DNA from 2 places in the Hahella sp. KA22 genome. Region 1 is predicted to be linked to the other one. Evidence: riboswitches for the same ligand, from Rfam matches in the RefSeq annotation. Region 1 holds a riboswitch; the other holds the start of a gene.

What was found. A riboswitch is a leader RNA that binds a small molecule or an ion and turns the genes downstream of it on or off. The one in region 1 is predicted to bind cobalamin.
Region 2: it holds a riboswitch for cobalamin, as region 1 does, so the genes downstream of both, EUZ85_RS00070 (CbtB domain-containing protein) here and EUZ85_RS06540 (TonB-dependent siderophore receptor) in region 1, are expected to answer to the same signal.

The regions. Positions count from the first base shown of each region.
Region 1 covers NZ_CP035490.1:1,453,436-1,461,224, reverse strand. Annotated here, with positions in the region: gene EUZ85_RS06545 (hypothetical protein) at 1-1,104, opposite strand, end outside; gene EUZ85_RS06540 (TonB-dependent siderophore receptor) at 1,136-3,082, opposite strand; cobalamin riboswitch at 3,193-3,390, opposite strand; gene EUZ85_RS06535 (DUF3012 domain-containing protein) at 3,534-3,722, opposite strand; gene EUZ85_RS06530 (hypothetical protein) at 3,867-4,268, opposite strand; gene EUZ85_RS06525 (hypothetical protein) at 4,304-5,059, opposite strand; gene EUZ85_RS06520 (phospholipase D-like domain-containing protein) at 5,207-5,890, shown strand; gene phhA (phenylalanine 4-monooxygenase) at 6,129-6,947, shown strand; gene hppD (4-hydroxyphenylpyruvate dioxygenase) at 7,141-7,789, shown strand, end outside.
Region 2 covers NZ_CP035490.1:9,309-17,097, reverse strand. Annotated here, with positions in the region: gene EUZ85_RS00080 (ATP-binding protein) at 1-1,114, opposite strand, end outside; gene EUZ85_RS00075 (CbtA family protein) at 1,119-1,922, opposite strand; gene EUZ85_RS00070 (CbtB domain-containing protein) at 2,044-2,220, opposite strand; cobalamin riboswitch at 2,245-2,457, opposite strand; gene cbiB (adenosylcobinamide-phosphate synthase CbiB) at 2,561-3,505, shown strand; gene cobD (threonine-phosphate decarboxylase CobD) at 3,506-4,594, shown strand; gene bluB (5,6-dimethylbenzimidazole synthase) at 4,603-5,253, shown strand; gene EUZ85_RS00050 (M12 family metallopeptidase) at 5,404-6,108, shown strand; gene EUZ85_RS00045 (LacI family DNA-binding transcriptional regulator) at 6,194-7,213, opposite strand; gene EUZ85_RS00040 (alpha-amylase family glycosyl hydrolase) at 7,393-7,789, shown strand, end outside.

The DNA of each region.
Region 1 (7,789 bases):
AACCAAGTCAGGATTTGCTCCACCGACGCCAAACCACAATTCGCCCGTTGGACTGGCGGCGATTGAACGTAAATCCACACTGGCCGTGCCAGGGATCGCCGAAGCAACAACGTCTCCCGTACTTGGGTTAAAACGATAAAGAGACGTTTTTTGGAATTCTTCATAACCGTTGAAGTAGCCCACCGTATTAGAAAGGATGGTCATATCCGTGATCAAACCGTACGGATGACTGACATCATTGCCATCGTCGATGAGCACATAGTGGTCATAGGTGCTTGGATTTACGATCTCTATGCCCCCCGTGTACTCAGCAGGTCGGGGAGGACTTGAAAAAGTGCTGTCGTACCGTCCAAGCCCGGCAATAAACAGCGAGCCGCCCTGCTCTATGATGGTATGAGGATTCTTGATATTTAAAGCCAAGCCTTTTTGGGCTCCGCCGGAGATATTGATTTCTTCATTAGTGGCGACATTAATTACCGCTAGATAAGCAGTTCCTGGCGCAAATTCATCGTCCATGTTCTGCATGACGACATATAGTTTGCCATTGTATATCACCCCTGCGGACATCTCTGGAACGCCATCATCATCGTAGCTGCTCAGATCTATCTCACCCGTTTTGAAGTGCTCTTCATCGCTTAACGCAACAGATGGATCCACTACCCAAATGGATGAACCGCCGTACCTCAGCACATACGCCTTGGTATCGCTAACAAATATTATGTCATAAGGGTTGCTCAGAGACTCGCCATCATCATTGGTGGTGAACTGCCAGTCAGACACGCCTGGGCTGTCATAGTTATACTTGGAGATATTATCCTGGCTACGCCTACCAATACGATAAAAACTGTCTCCATAGGCCGCCACAGACATATCTGACTTGTTGGAGCTGGCATACCCTTCTACAACATCGTATGGCGCTTTAGCAGATGCAATCGAGACTTCACTTGATGAATAGTCATTCGCCACACCGGCGATAACCGCGACCCAATCCGAACCAGGCGTCGTTCCTCCATTACCGCTGTCTCCGCCGCCACAACCCGCCATCGTCGCAAACGCCAGGGTTAAACCCGTCCATTTCAACGTTGTTGCTATACTCTGCTGCATGCCCGCGTCCTCTTAGTTATTAAACAGGAAACTAAAATAAATGCTGTAAAGACACAAAATAGTGTCGCCCAGGAGAAGGGTAACCGTTAAAAGCTTCAACGACTTCATCGGTCACATTGTTTGCGCTGACTTCAACGGTAGTCTCGCCATCGGACCAGCGCCCCACCACATCGACAATGTTTTGATCTTCCACTTCCGTTTCCTGAGCGCTGTCGTAATAAGCCCCGGATTCATGACGATACTCGACGGAGGTGGTGATGCGCCCGATACTCCAGGCGGCGGATAAAAAGTGGGAATAGGTGTAGGCGCCCGCCAGTTGTTTACCGTGCAGGTCACGGGCGTCTGACAGGTTTTCTGTGTCCTGGGCGGTGCTTCTGGCGATAAACGTCCAGGCGGGAACAGGTCGATACATGGCGTCCACTTCCACTCCGCTAACCCTTGCTTTGCCGACATTCTCAAAGCGGCCGACTCCCCTTGAGTCATAAGAGGGGACGATAGCATCTTTTAAATCCCGATAGAAATAGGCCGCAGATACACTAAAACTATCTACGCCCACTTCAAATCCGATGTCACCATTCAACGCTGTTTCCGGGTGCAACTCACTATTACCAATGAAGAATCCTCTATCGCCGAACTTCTCCGCTAACTGAGGGAACCTCACATCCCGGGATGCATTGGACTTGAGCGACAGCCAATCTGTCAGGCGGTAACGAACGCCAGCCTGCAATGAATGATATTGAGCGGAATCGGAAGCCACCTCCGTGCGCCCGCTCATGGATGCAGCGGGAGTCTCATCTTCAAGAAAGTATTGGCGCGCGCTCAGGCGCACCAACCAGATATCTTCAGCATCCGCCCACTCGTCTTGCACACCCAGCAAGTAGGTAAAACGCTCGAACTCCTGCTTTTGCCTGCGCCCGGTCAGGTCCTCTTCCTGATAAGTTTCCCGGCGCGCCTCCAAGGTAGCGGAGAGCAGATGCAGACCGATTGAATAGGAGCCATATAACTCGGCGCCGACCACATCCGTGTCAGCCCGAGTTTTCTGCACGCCCAGGCCAATGCGGCTTTGACTGTCGTCATAACGCTCTTCTTGTGTGGACAAGAAAATGCGCCCCGAATAATTTTCCTGTGTATTTCGGGCAAAGCTCAGTTTGCTCTGCAGACGAGTGAAGTCCGTATCCAGACTGGTTCGCGTGCTCTCCAGATTAGCGATGTCAGGCAGATGCTGATCTTTATTGAAATGTTGCGCCATCAGTTGCAAATCCGTGCTATCCGACAGGCTGCGTTCCGCCGTCAGCATGCCATTGAACTGACTGAAATCCGCATTGCGACGACGTTCCACACGATCATCGTAGGGATTAAATTCGGTCTGGTTGTTGTTCAGCATCTCGAAGTCGTTATCACTGCCGAGATAATCAAGGGACGCCAGGTAGTTGGTTTCGCCAACGCTATCGGCGAATGTAAGCGCCCCTTTACGACTGTTGAATGAGCCATACCCAAGACTTAATTGTCTGAGGGGTTTGCTGAAACGAAGAGATTTGATATTGATCGCGCCGCCGACGCCAGAGTAGCCCAGCTGAATCGGCGTTGCGCCTTTATAAATTTCAATCTGCTCAATGCCGCTCAGCAATATCTGGCTCAAGTCCACCGAGCCGCCAGTCGCATCGTTTAACAATACTCCATCTAGATAAACGTTCACCTGCTTACTGGTGGAGCCACGAAGATAAACAGCGGAGTATGATCCCAGCCCGCCGCTCTGACGCACTTGCACGCCGGTTTCATTCTTCAGCACGTCTGCGACGGTGGCGACTTTCGAGTCAAATTGCTCGCGCTTGATCACCTTAACAAAGCCAGTTTGATACTCCGCGTCAATTTCATCCGCAGATGGAGCTTTGGCTTCGACGACAACAGGCGCCAACTCTTCCGCGCGAACGCCGGTCAGTTGTGAGCCAACTAAAAGCAAAAGGGGTACAAGCCTCATAATGTTCCGAAAGAGTAGCGCCAGTGAATGCAATTGTTGCGCAGCGGATACAAGCAAAGAGGGAAAGGAGTCGAGTCAGACGAATCCCGGCAAAGCCCTCCGCTATGCCACGCGATAAGCAGGCGTCAGGCCGGTCTCCGGGCTCATGAGTGGTGTAACCGGCGACAACGTCTTCCCGCGAATCCGCAGTGACAGGGGGTTGTCGTTTGACTCATTTACCGTTGCGGGGGCAGCGTCGGACTTAAACCGACTTCCCGTTTCATCCCTTGAACGAATGTTCTCAGGACACCTGATGCAATGGGGGCGTAAGCTAAATGGCCGCCCCTGTAAAGTCAAGGCGCACAAAGCGCCTCACCCAAACCACAAGCGCCAGGGTCGCGGCAACCTGTTGAAAACTATCCAAATGTAGCCTCCCCCTATTCCCAATAAGTTAGGAGATGAGTCTGCTCGCTTAACTGTCGGAGCGGAACAGGCAATGTTTGGCGTAATCCGTCGCCTCATTCGCCGTCCAGTCACCCTTCGGCTTGGTCGCCATATCCTCACACCAGTCCTTGCTCCCCACCTCGGGAGAGCAACCGGCTAAAGCACCCAAGCTCAACCCCACCACCAATAGCCAAGAAGATACGCGTTTAATCGCCATAGGAAATCCTGAATGTCATTTCACAAGTTCATCTTTAATCGAGAAGTATACAAGGCAGAGGCAGTCAGTTTGGAGATTGAGGGCGAAAATTTTCAATTGAGAGCAACTATCCACAATTCTGACTGGTTAAATTGCTTCAAAAGCTTAGCTACCCTCAACTTTGCCACTGGCGCAATTTTCTACACTGTCAGCGTATAAAGTAACCGTGAGCCATATCCCCGAATAGGTTTCGCCACATACTTGGTAGCCCAGGTTTTCTATATAATACGTCGAAGATCTCTCAACCCACCACCCCGAGAAAAGCAAAAGGAATCCTCCGGCGATTAATATTCCACCTTGGATTCTTTTAAAGAAGTTCGATTTTATTAGTCGCTCAATTATTGCCACAACCGTAATCAGAGGTATTATTAGAGGCAGCAACAAATAACGCACACCACCGTGAAACTCAATTACATTAGCTCCACTTGCCGCCTCCTGCTGAGCAAAATAAATGACATCTAAAAATCTAGCTGCAAATGCCAACGCAGCAACATTTAAAACCAACATAGCTACGCATATTACAATTTTCCTCATAGCTATCATTAATACCTACTCGTAGCTTTCATAAGCGCTCTCTCAATAAAGTTACTTTCAAATATAGTGACTTGACGAGCCGCTTCACCAATAGTTTTATTATGCAAAGAATTCAAGCTCTCTATAAGAGCGGAAGTAACTCCATATTTTTGATCAAGCTCCTCAAGTAAAAAACTTGTCGCAACTCCAAGAAAAACTGCAGCCAACAAAGGGCCTACAGCGACAGTGGTGAAAGCGCCTACAACATATGCGGCAGCAGAGCCAACCGTAGCAGCAACTCCGACTTTAACAATGTCAGTAGCCAGAGTGCCAATTAACACAGATAACGACTTTTCATCGCTTAAAATAAATTGAAGGACGGTCAAAGGAACAGTTAGATAGATAGTAAGCCTCGCGCCTTTTATTAAATTACTATTAACACCTAACTGACCAATAGCCATATCAACCACCTTAGGGTTAGACGCCAAGTATCTCGTACCCGTCAATGATTTTCGGAGTCCAGAGTAGCCTTTTATTACAATATATGCCTTATCTTCAACCATCCTAGTAACAAATCGCCCAGCCAGCCCAATTTCTGCTGCAATCTTTCCTACAAGAGTCAAATCTTGAGTAGGTGAAACAAGTCCAGCTCCTGTTTTCAAAACACTCAAGTCAATATCTTCACGCATATTCTTTGCGATCTCCAAAAACATATCGATAGACATGATATGAATTTGTTGCGCATTGCGGTTAATGTGACTTTTAGTTACCTTAGCTTGACTCATTGGCAGACTCTCTTAACAAATTAGCAAAGTAAAAGTACTTGCATTAAAATTTACTATTTTTCCTCAAATGTGCAACAACAAACAAGTATCACATTAAAAGTTCTAATAAATAAAACCCATTATCATTAGTACAAAGTGGAAAACACAATGCAACTGGACCAACTGACTTTCTTCCTCCAACAAACCCTTACGGATGAGAGGTTCGATAATGCTGAGAAACAGGCGTTGCTGGCGATGCTTGAGACTTTACAGCCGGATCAAGTGCGCTTTATGCGTAATCGCGCCTTTGAGTTGACCCGTCCATTGATCGTCAATGGAGGCGATGGCGCGCTCAGGGCGCTGAAATGGCTGGAGCGGGTGATCAAGGCTTTGGACTCAGGCGAGGAGGATAGCAATTTAACCAGAGCTTATTTCAGCCCAGGAGAGGAGTGTCGTCGCGCCATCATAGAACGCATACGCAATGCTCAAAGCAGTCTGCAGATCTGCGTTTTTACCATTTCCGATGACAGAATCGCGGATGAAATTATTAACGCCCATAAAAGGGGGCTAAAAATCCGCATCATCACGGACAATGACAAGTCCTTTGATCTTGGCAGCGACATCGATCGTTTCAAAGAGGCTGGCATTTTGGTGAAGATGGACGATGAACCCCACCATATGCACCATAAATTCGCCCTTATCGACGATGGCGTCCTGATTCACGGCAGTTTTAACTGGACTCGCAGCGCCAGTACTTATAACCAGGAAAACATCGTAGTGACCGACCACCCCGGCCTCGTCAGGGAATTTTCTGGAGAGTTCGCCAAACTGTGGCGCGCCTTCTCGGACTAAGGCGTCTACGATAAAGAATTGTCATTAAATCTCCCTCGCTAATCGCCAGCCGTTATTAGCAATGTATAGACAAATTCTGCGGATTGTCATTTAATCAGAGGAAGGCCCGGCCGGAAAAAATTCCGACCTCGCGCCGTCCAACCCAACTGACGGCCGCCAGATTAAGCCGGCCACAAGCCGGTAGAATAATAAGAGTGCCATGGAATACACCCTTCCTGACACGTCACGAGGTGAGAAAATGGGCAAAGGTACAAAGTATGTTGCGAGAGAGCCTGACGCATCCGGCTTTATCGCCTACCCCGATTCGGAGCACGCCGTCTGGCGTGAGCTGATCACACGACAATACAAGGTCATACGTAATGTGGCCTGCGACGAATATCTTCATGGACTGAAGTTACTGGATTTACCCGAAGACCGTATCCCCCAACTAGAGGAAGTTTCCTCCGTATTACGCCGTGAAACCGGTTGGGAAGTGGCGCAAGTGCCCGCATTGATTCCCTTCGATACCTTCTTCGACCTGCTCTCAAATAAGAAATTTCCCTGCGCCACCTTTATCCGCACGCCGGATGAGATGGACTATTTGCAAGAGCCGGACATATTTCATGAAATATTCGGTCACTGCGCTATGTTGACCAATCCCTACTTCGCAGAATTCACGCAAATGTACGGCAAACTGGGCTACTCGGCCTCCAAGGAAGACCGCATCTTCCTGGCGCGGCTGTACTGGTTCACCGTCGAATTCGGACTGATGGACTCCGCTCAAGGGCAACGAATTTACGGCGGCGGCATTCTGTCCTCTATTGGCGAGACGCAATATTGCTTCTCCGATACACCGGAACGCCGTCCCTTCGATATCGTGGATGTGCTAAGAACGCCTTACCGCATCGATATCATGCAACCTATTTACTATGTGCTGGATGGCCTTAAACAGCTTTACGAAGTCGCCCACTGCGACATTATGGATAAAGTGCGCCAAGCCAAAGAACTTGGGCTGTTCGCCCCGACTTTTCCACCCAAACAACAAACCAATCCGGAGAAGTTAGCCGCCGGCGCCTGAAGCGCAGGAACGGCGACGACGTAAAGACGAAACAGGTTAAATCCACTCAGGTTATGAACGATTTTGCATTACTCGCATTGAAGCTACTGATAGCCGCAGAAATACGCGCCCAATGGAGCTAGGCCGGGCTTTGCCCCGGCTGACGACATTTCCATTACGCGTTTTTTAATTGTTAATACAGAAGGACTGTATCATGAGTAATGTATATACAAACCCACTTGGCACTGATGGTTTCGAATTCGTTGAATTTGGAGCTCCAGACAAAGCAGGCGCAGAAAGCCTGAAACCTCTTTTCGAAACGCTGGGCTTCACCGCCATCGCCAGACACAAACGTAAAGCCATCACCCTGTATCGTCAGGGCGATATCAACTTCCTGGTCAACGAAAACGTCCCCAGCTACTTCCACAAGTTCAGCATGGATCATGGTCCCTGCGCTTGCGCTATGGCGTTCCGCGTCAAAGACGCACAGAAGGCATTCGAATACGCCGTATCCCAAGGCGCCAAGCCCTTTGACCAGGGCGATGTTCAAGGCGAAGAAGTCCGCATCCCTGCGGTGTATGGTATCGGCGACAGCGTGCTTTATTTTGTTGATAAATATGGCGAAGACAGCATTTACGACATTGATTTCGAGTATTTCCCTGGCGTGGATAAACACCCGAAAGGCCTGGGCCTGACCACTCTGGACCACCTGACTCACAACGTCTTCCGCGGCAACATGGACACCTGGGCCGGCTTTTACGAGCGCATCGGCAACTTCCGCGAGATTCGCTATTTCGACATCGAAGGCAAGCTGACCGGCCTGCACAGCCGCGCCATGACCTCCCCCTGCTGCAAGATCCGCA
Region 2 (7,789 bases), 1.4 Mb from region 1:
GGGCGGCGCCTTGTCGTTGTTCCGCGCCGCTGCGCTGTGTGTCGCGACGAGAGGACGGAGAACCTGGCGTTGGGATCTCGGGCAGTTGTGGCGTCACCGGCTTGTCCGCCGCCATCAGTTGCGGCGGCATGCCCCCCCAGTCACCGGAGGTTCCAGAGGACGAAGACGACGATCCCCCAGAGCCGCCTGTATTCCCGCCGCCTTGTGAGGGGGGCGAACCGCCAGAAGACGGCGGCGTATCCTGGTGATTGGCGCGATGGCTAAGCGCGAACGACCGGGTCGCCGCCACGTCTTCCACGCTGACCTCGTCGCGTCCGCTCCAGGCGGCATGGGCGATGGCGGCGCGGCGCCAGCAAATATCCGCGCGCACGCCTTCTACGCCAGCGGCGAGGCATTGGCTGGCGATATCCCGTTGTATATCTGAAGGGCAGAGAACCTGTGACAGGCGCCCGCGGGCGGCGGCGATGCGGGTTTGCAGATCTTGCTGAGCGTCGCGCCATTGCGCCAGATAGGCCTCGCGGTCCTGTTCGAAGGCCAGACGTCGCTCCACGATAGCCATGCGCTGTTCAACGTCGTAGGTTTCATCCAGAGTGACGGCGAGACCGAAACGGTCCTGTAACTGCGGTCGCAGTTCGCCTTCATCCGGGTTCATGGTGCCGATCAGAATAAACTGCGCCGGATGGCTGTGACTGAGGCCGTCCCGTTCGACAAAGTTCACGCCCGAGGCCGCCGTATCAAGCAGGGCGTCCACCAAGGGGTCGGGCAGCAGATTGACTTCATCGATATAAAGCACGCCGCCGTGAGCTTTGGCCAACAGGCCGGGATTAAACTGCACGCGTCGCTCGCCCATGGCCTGTTGCAGGTCAATGCTGCCGATCAGGCGTTCTTCAGACGCGCCCAGGGGCAGGGTGACGAACTTGTCCGCCGCCTCCGGCAATAAATCCGCCAGTCCCCGCGCCAGCGTCGACTTGGCGGAGCCGCGCGGACCGCTGATCAATACGCCCCCCAGATGAGGATTGATGGCGGCGAGCAATAACGCAGTTTTTAGCGGTTGCTGGCCGACAACCGCGGCGAATGGGTAGGCGGCGAGAGCTGGCGGGGCGGCGACGTCCATTGACTCAGCGCGCCTGCCGCGCGACGTCCTGGCTGCTCCAACGGCGCAGGAACCAGGCGCAGGCCAGTCCGACGATCACCCAGAACAGCGCGTTGGTCAGGGTGGCGGCGGTGATGAATTGATGATGCAGCATCTGTAGCGCCTGCAGAGCCTGTGGGTTGGCGGCGGCGAACTCCGGCGCATTGGCGTGCGGCGCGCCGACCAAATGCGGAATAATCAGCAGAGGCAGTCCGCCCAGCTTTTTCCATGCCGGTGCGAACGCCAGCAAGGCGAAACCGATCGCAGTAACCAGGGCGGTGGCGATCCACCACAACTGGCGATTTTCCAGTGCGGCGGCCTGCATGCCGGGAATCTCCGGCGGCAGTCCCAGGGCGGGAGCGACAAAGAAAACGCCATAGCCCGCCAGTCCCCATAATAATCCCGCGCCCCAGCCTGCGCCGCCTTTGCCGCTGAGTCTGGCGGCGGTCATACAGGCCAGCATGAGCGCACTGAAGCCGATTCCGGCGAGCACGTTGGCAAGCAGGGTGTACAGGGTGCGCTCCAGACCGTCCTCTGGCGCCCAGGCGTCTTCGCCATGGTGATGGCCGCCAGATTCCGCCGCGCCGTGATCGTGCTCATGGGAGTGATGGGCGCCCGTCGCCGCGTGCTGGTGCTCCGCCACGGCAACGGGCTCTGGCGCTTCATCGCCTTCGTAGGTTTCCGCCTCCAGAATAATGCTGGTGACCTGGGAGTGTTGTACGGCGCTCAACAGCCCGCCAGCCAACAGGCCAACCAGCAGCGACGCCAGGATAATACGCTGAATCAACATGTCTCTTCCTCATGCAATGCGGTGTGACGTCGCTATGCGCGCAAGCGCCGCACAAGAGGTGCGGCGTCAAGTTAGACAGGCGAACGTCTGGCCCTGGCAGGGCCTCAGAATTCAGTAACTGTTAGTGACAGGGGAAAGCAAACGCGTGCCGGGTGTCGTGAGCGGCGTTGTGAGCCGCATCCATGGACAGAAAGCCCACTGCGAACAGAATCAGTCCGCCGAAGCACATGGCGCCGATAAGTTGTAGCGCTGCGTTATTGGAAGCCAGCAATGGAAGAGAGAGATTTTTAGTTTGCATGATCTGCGCACCTACCCGTACGAACTGCAGTGGATAAAGCAAGGCCGGTCTCCGGGCTTACGAAAGGTCGAAGCATTTTCGACACAACATTTGCGCCTTCCCATGTCAAAACTGACGACACAGTGGCGTTGGCAAATTACTTTCGATTACCGTTGCGGGGGCAGCACTGGATTAGCATATTGCGCACCAGATTTCCCGATTATCTCGTGGTCGAGCACCTTGGTCAGCGGGATATGCTATTGGCTGAACCCAGGGGAAGTCAACAAGTTAGCGGGTTGCATTGAGCGCGGACCATGGTGAGAATAGGCCGCCTCATCATGAGCCTGGCGCATACTGACCAATGGATACATTGCTGATTCTTGTCCTCGCCCTGACTTTCGACGCCCTGTTGGGAGAACCGCGCCGGCTGCATCCTTTGGTTGGTTTCGGGCGTTACGCCGGTTGGGTGGAGGGAGCGATTCGCATCGCCGACTTCTCTTCCTCAGCAACCCGCGCGCTTGGCGCGGCGGCGGTGACTGCCGCGATTCTGCCCTGGGCGGCGCTCGCCTGGCTGGCGAACGCGTGGAGTGAGTCTTCCACCTGGGGACACATTATCTTTTCCGCCTTCGTGCTTTATCTCGCCATCGGTTGGCGCAGTCTGCTGGAGCATGTGCGTCAGGTCGCCGCGCCATTACGCAGGCATGACGCGGAGGCGGCGCGGCGCAGTCTATCCATGATCGTCAGTCGCGACACCGCCGAACTGGGGGAGGAGGAGATCGCCTCCGCCGCCACGGAATCCGCTCTTGAAAACGGCAACGACGCCATCTTCGCCGCCATCTTCTGGTTTCTGCTCGCCGGCGTTCCCGGCGTGGTGTTGTATCGCCTCAGCAATACCCTGGATGCAATGTGGGGCTATAAGAGCCCGCGTTATTTAAGTTTTGGCTGGGCGGCGGCGCGACTTGACGATGTGCTCAACTGGATTCCCGCCCGTCTGACCGCCTTCAGTTACGCCTGCTGCGGGGCCATGGACAGCGCCCTGCGATGCTGGCGCGCTCAGGGCGCGCAATGGAAAAGTCCCAATGCAGGGCCGGTCATGGCGGCGGGCGCGGGCGCGCTGCGGGTGCGGCTCGGCGGCGCGGCGACCTATCACGGCAGTCTGCAGCATCGGCCTTCACTGGGCTGCGGCGACGCCGCCACGGCGCAATCCATTGAGCGCGCCTGTGGACTGATCAATCGCTCTCTGGCGTTGTGGACGGCGACAGTGGCTTTGGGAGTGGGCGTGCTATGGCTGTGGGGAGCGGGTTGAATGAACGGGAGCGACTTTGATAACGGGGCCGGACACGTGGACCTTCAGGATGATGAGCCGGCTCCCGTCCATGGCGGCGATCTGGATAAATACAGCCGCCTGTATGGCGTTGCCGCCGCTGACTGGCTGGATTTATCCACCGGCGTCAGCCCTTTTCCATACCCGCTGACCAGCATTCCGGCAGAGGTGTTTCGACGTCTGCCTTATGCCGACCCGGCGTTGCAACAGGCCGCCAGCGTTTATTACGGGACGGATTCCCTGCTGGCGATTCCCGGCACGCAATGGGCGATTCAACATCTGCCCGCCTGCTGCGCCCCAGGTGTGGCGGCGCTGCCGGACGTCGGCTATCGCGAACATGAGCATCACTGGCGTCGTCAAGGCTTCAAAATTATTCATTACCCTGCAGGAGATCTGGCGGGAGCGGCGGCGCGTCTGGCGCAGACAGAAAACTTGCGCGCCCTGGTGGCGATTAATCCGAATAACCCCGCCGCCCGTAGGACGCCATTGGCGGCGCTACGTGAGTTGGCGCAGCGACTGCAGTCCACGGGCGCATTGATGGTGGTGGACGAAGCCTTCGCCGATGCGGAGACAGATTCCAGCCTGCTGGGCGAGACCCTGCCGGAAAACATTGTGGTGTTGCGCTCATTCGGCAAATTTTTCGGTTGGCCGGGAGTGCGATTGGGATTTGTGGCGGCGGCGCCTCACTGGCTGGCGGCATTGCAGCGCCGGCTTGGTCCCTGGGCGGTGAACAGCGCCGCGCAATATGTGGCGACTCGGGCGTTGCGCGATGAGGCTTGGATTACCGCTATGCGAGAAAAGCTCTCCTTGGTGAGCCGCGACCTGCAGGCGCTTATTCTGGCGCAGTCGGTATTCAAGAGGGCGCAGGATTGCCGGCGCACGCCGCTGTTTGTGTCCGTGTTGACGCCGACAGTGCAGGCTGAGCGGATTTTCGAACGTTGCGCGCAGCGGGGCGTGTTGATTCGCCTTTGGCGGGTGAATGCGGAGCTGGCGTATTTACGGTTTGGACTTTTTGATTTGGAGGACGCCGGTCTCGCAGGGAGACTGACCGCCGCCCTCGCTGACAGATAAGGCGACTCATGACGGACAGCGGCTATTCACCCGAAGAAAAACAGGCGGTGTATCGCGCGATTTACGAACGACGCGATATGCGTCATTTCCTGCCGGACCCGGTGGACGAAGCGACTTTGCAGCGTATTCTGCAAGCCGCCCATCACGCGCCCAGCGTGGGCTTCATGCAGCCCTGGCGTTTTATTCGCATCACCGAGCCCAGTCTGCGCCGGGATATCGCCGCCACGGTGGAGAAAGAGCGTCTGCTGACGGCGGAGGCGCTAGGCGAACGCGGCCAGGAGTTTATGCGCCTGAAAGTGGAGGGGGTGCGTGAGTGTCCGGTATTGCTGGTGGTGATGCTCACGGATCGCCGCGAAAAATATATTTTCGGTCGTCGCACCATGCCGGATATGGATCTGGCGTCCGCCAGCTGCGCGATCCAGAACCTCTGGCTGGCGGCCCGCTGTGAAGGGGTTGGCATGGGTTGGGTGTCGCTGTTCGATCCCGTTGAATTAGCCTCGTTACTGCAATGTCCGGAGGGCAGCGAGCCGATCGCCATTCTGTGTCTGGGGCATGTGGATAAATTTTATGACGCGCCGATGCTGCAACAGGAAAACTGGAGCCAGCGCAAGGATTTACAGGAGCTGGTCTGGTTCAACCAGTGGGGCGGCGCGGGCTGACGGAATTACAATAAATAACAATCTCTCATGACTGGAAGGCGTCTCCAACGTCGCTCCCCGGATCGCACTGAAATTGGATTGGCGTCGTCTCAGCAACATTATTGAGACGAGCTAAGCTCTGACGATCCATAACTAGAAAGGAGTGGGATCATGGGATTGGGATGTATAAGAAACGGCGGTACCGCGATGGTTTACCGCATGAGTTGGGACGGTAAATTCTCTGAAAGAGAAACCAATGTCGGCGGCCCCTGGCCGAACGGCGTGGTGAAGGTGTTTGTGCCCGAGGGGCTGGACAGGGAATATGTACAGACCGTGCGCGCGACTTTCCGCCGCTGGGAACACTGCGTTCTGGAATATTGGGGCACGCAGCTGATCAAATTCGTTGAAGTAGGCGCGGCGGGTAACGGCGTGGCCACCCTCAATTTCGCCAGCAACTCTGCGGATATTGGGTATTTTCCCGGCGCCAGCACCAAGCTGGGGGTTAATGGCAAAGCCAATATCAAATCGCTGCCCCATGAAGTAGGACATGCTTTGGGGTTGGCTCATGAGCACGAACGCGATGATGCGCCCGAGAGCGTGCTCCACACCTGGGGGGCCAACAAAATGGCGTTGGACGCCTACAAGCTGAACAAGCGCAACAGCACCCGCAAGTTTGAAACCTATAGCACCGACTTCGATCCCAAATCCATCATGATGTATGCGGATCAGGCGGTGGTGCTCCTGGATTCCGTCGACAATACCCGCTACGGCGGTTGCAAGATTGATCCCGGCCATGTGGTCAGCGGCGACTGGAACCCCAGTATGGGCGATCTGGAAGTGCTTGGCCGCATTTATCGGCACTATTCCACGATTTAGATTTCCCGTTGCGCAGCGCGGCGGCCAATGCCTTAACCATCAACCATCAACCATCAACCATCAACCAGCCGCCTTGGCTGCTGCTTCAGATCGTCCGGACTGACTCCCGCTCAATAATCCTGTGCGGGATGATCACGCTCTCGGCTTCCAGGGTTCCGGCGGCTGACATGTCCAACAACATTTCCGTCGCACGGCTGCCCATGGCGAACAGCGGCTGATGTAACGCAGTGAGCGGCGGCGTCGCCATTTCCGCGATGCGGGTGTCGTCGTAAGCGATGATCGACAGGTCATCCGGGGTGCGGAGGCCATGGCGGTGAGCGCAGGACAACGCGCCCATGGCCAATTCGTCGCTGGCGGCGAATACAGCGCTGAACTGGCCTGGTTTGTCCTGCAGTAATCTTTCCATGCACAGCGCGCCGCTGTGAAATCCGAAAGATTCAAATTCCGCCCGAAATCGAATCAGCGATTCATCGACGCTGAGGCCATGGTCTCGCAGCGCTTGAACATAGCCCTCAATGCGGGGTGCGCCGGCGATCAGATCGGCGCGGTCGCCGCTGATCATGGCGATGCGGCGGTGGCCTTTGTCGATGAGATGGCAGACGGCGCTGTAGGCGGCCTGCTTGTCATCCACTTTCACGTAGGGGAAGGGATAGGAGTAGGACAGGGTGGAAATCAGCACGACGGGCAGGTTCAGACTCAACAGCGCTTTGCTTTTCTCCGGCGTCATGTATTCGCTGACCGCGAGCACGCCGTCTACTTGCTTCTCTTTCAGCGTTCGCACGTATTCCTGAGAACGGTCGCCGGAATAATTGGTGTTGCAGACGATCACACTGTAACGCTGCTCTTTCGCCACGGATTCGATTCCTTTGAGGATCTCCGCCGCCAGCATGCCGGAAACGTCCGGTAACATGACCCCGATAGTATGGGTTTTTTTACTGACCAGACCCCGCGCCACTGCGTTGGGACGAAAGCCCATTTCGTCGATGGCGGATAACACTTTTTTGCGCGTGTCGTTGGAGTAACCGCCCAGGCCATTGATCACCCGGGACACGGTGGCGATAGAGACGCCTGTGCGTTTGGCGACGTCTTTGATAGTGGTTTTCATGGCTTTAAATTCGCCTTAAAACATCATGGATTGGGTTTGTTGACGTAAACGTTTACGTTGCCTAGCATCCGCTAAAAATCCCGTAATAAGTATGATTATTCATATTTATATAGAAAATCATGCTTTGTTTGAAACAATTTTAGTTAATCGTTTACGTTCAAGCAGATGAGGTGTAAGCCATGGCGGAGAGTAGTGCAATGCAGGGACAAATGCGGCCTTCGGATTGGAGCGACGGCGGCGTGATCTATCAGATTTATCCGCGCAGTTTTTGCGACTCCAACGGCGATGGCGTCGGGGATTTGAACGGCATTACGGAAAAGCTGGACTATATCGCCAGCCTGGGCGTGGACGCCGTGTGGATTTCGCCATTCTTCAAGTCCCCCATGAAGGACTTCGGCTATGACGTGGCGGACTACTGCGACGTCGACCCCATCTTCGGCACGCTGGCGGATTTTGATCGCATGCTGGCGGCGATGCATGACCGTGGCCTGAAGCTGCTGATCGATCTGGTTCCCTGCCATACTTCTGATGAACATCCCTGGTTTCAGCAAAGCCGCTCTGACCGCAGCAATCCCA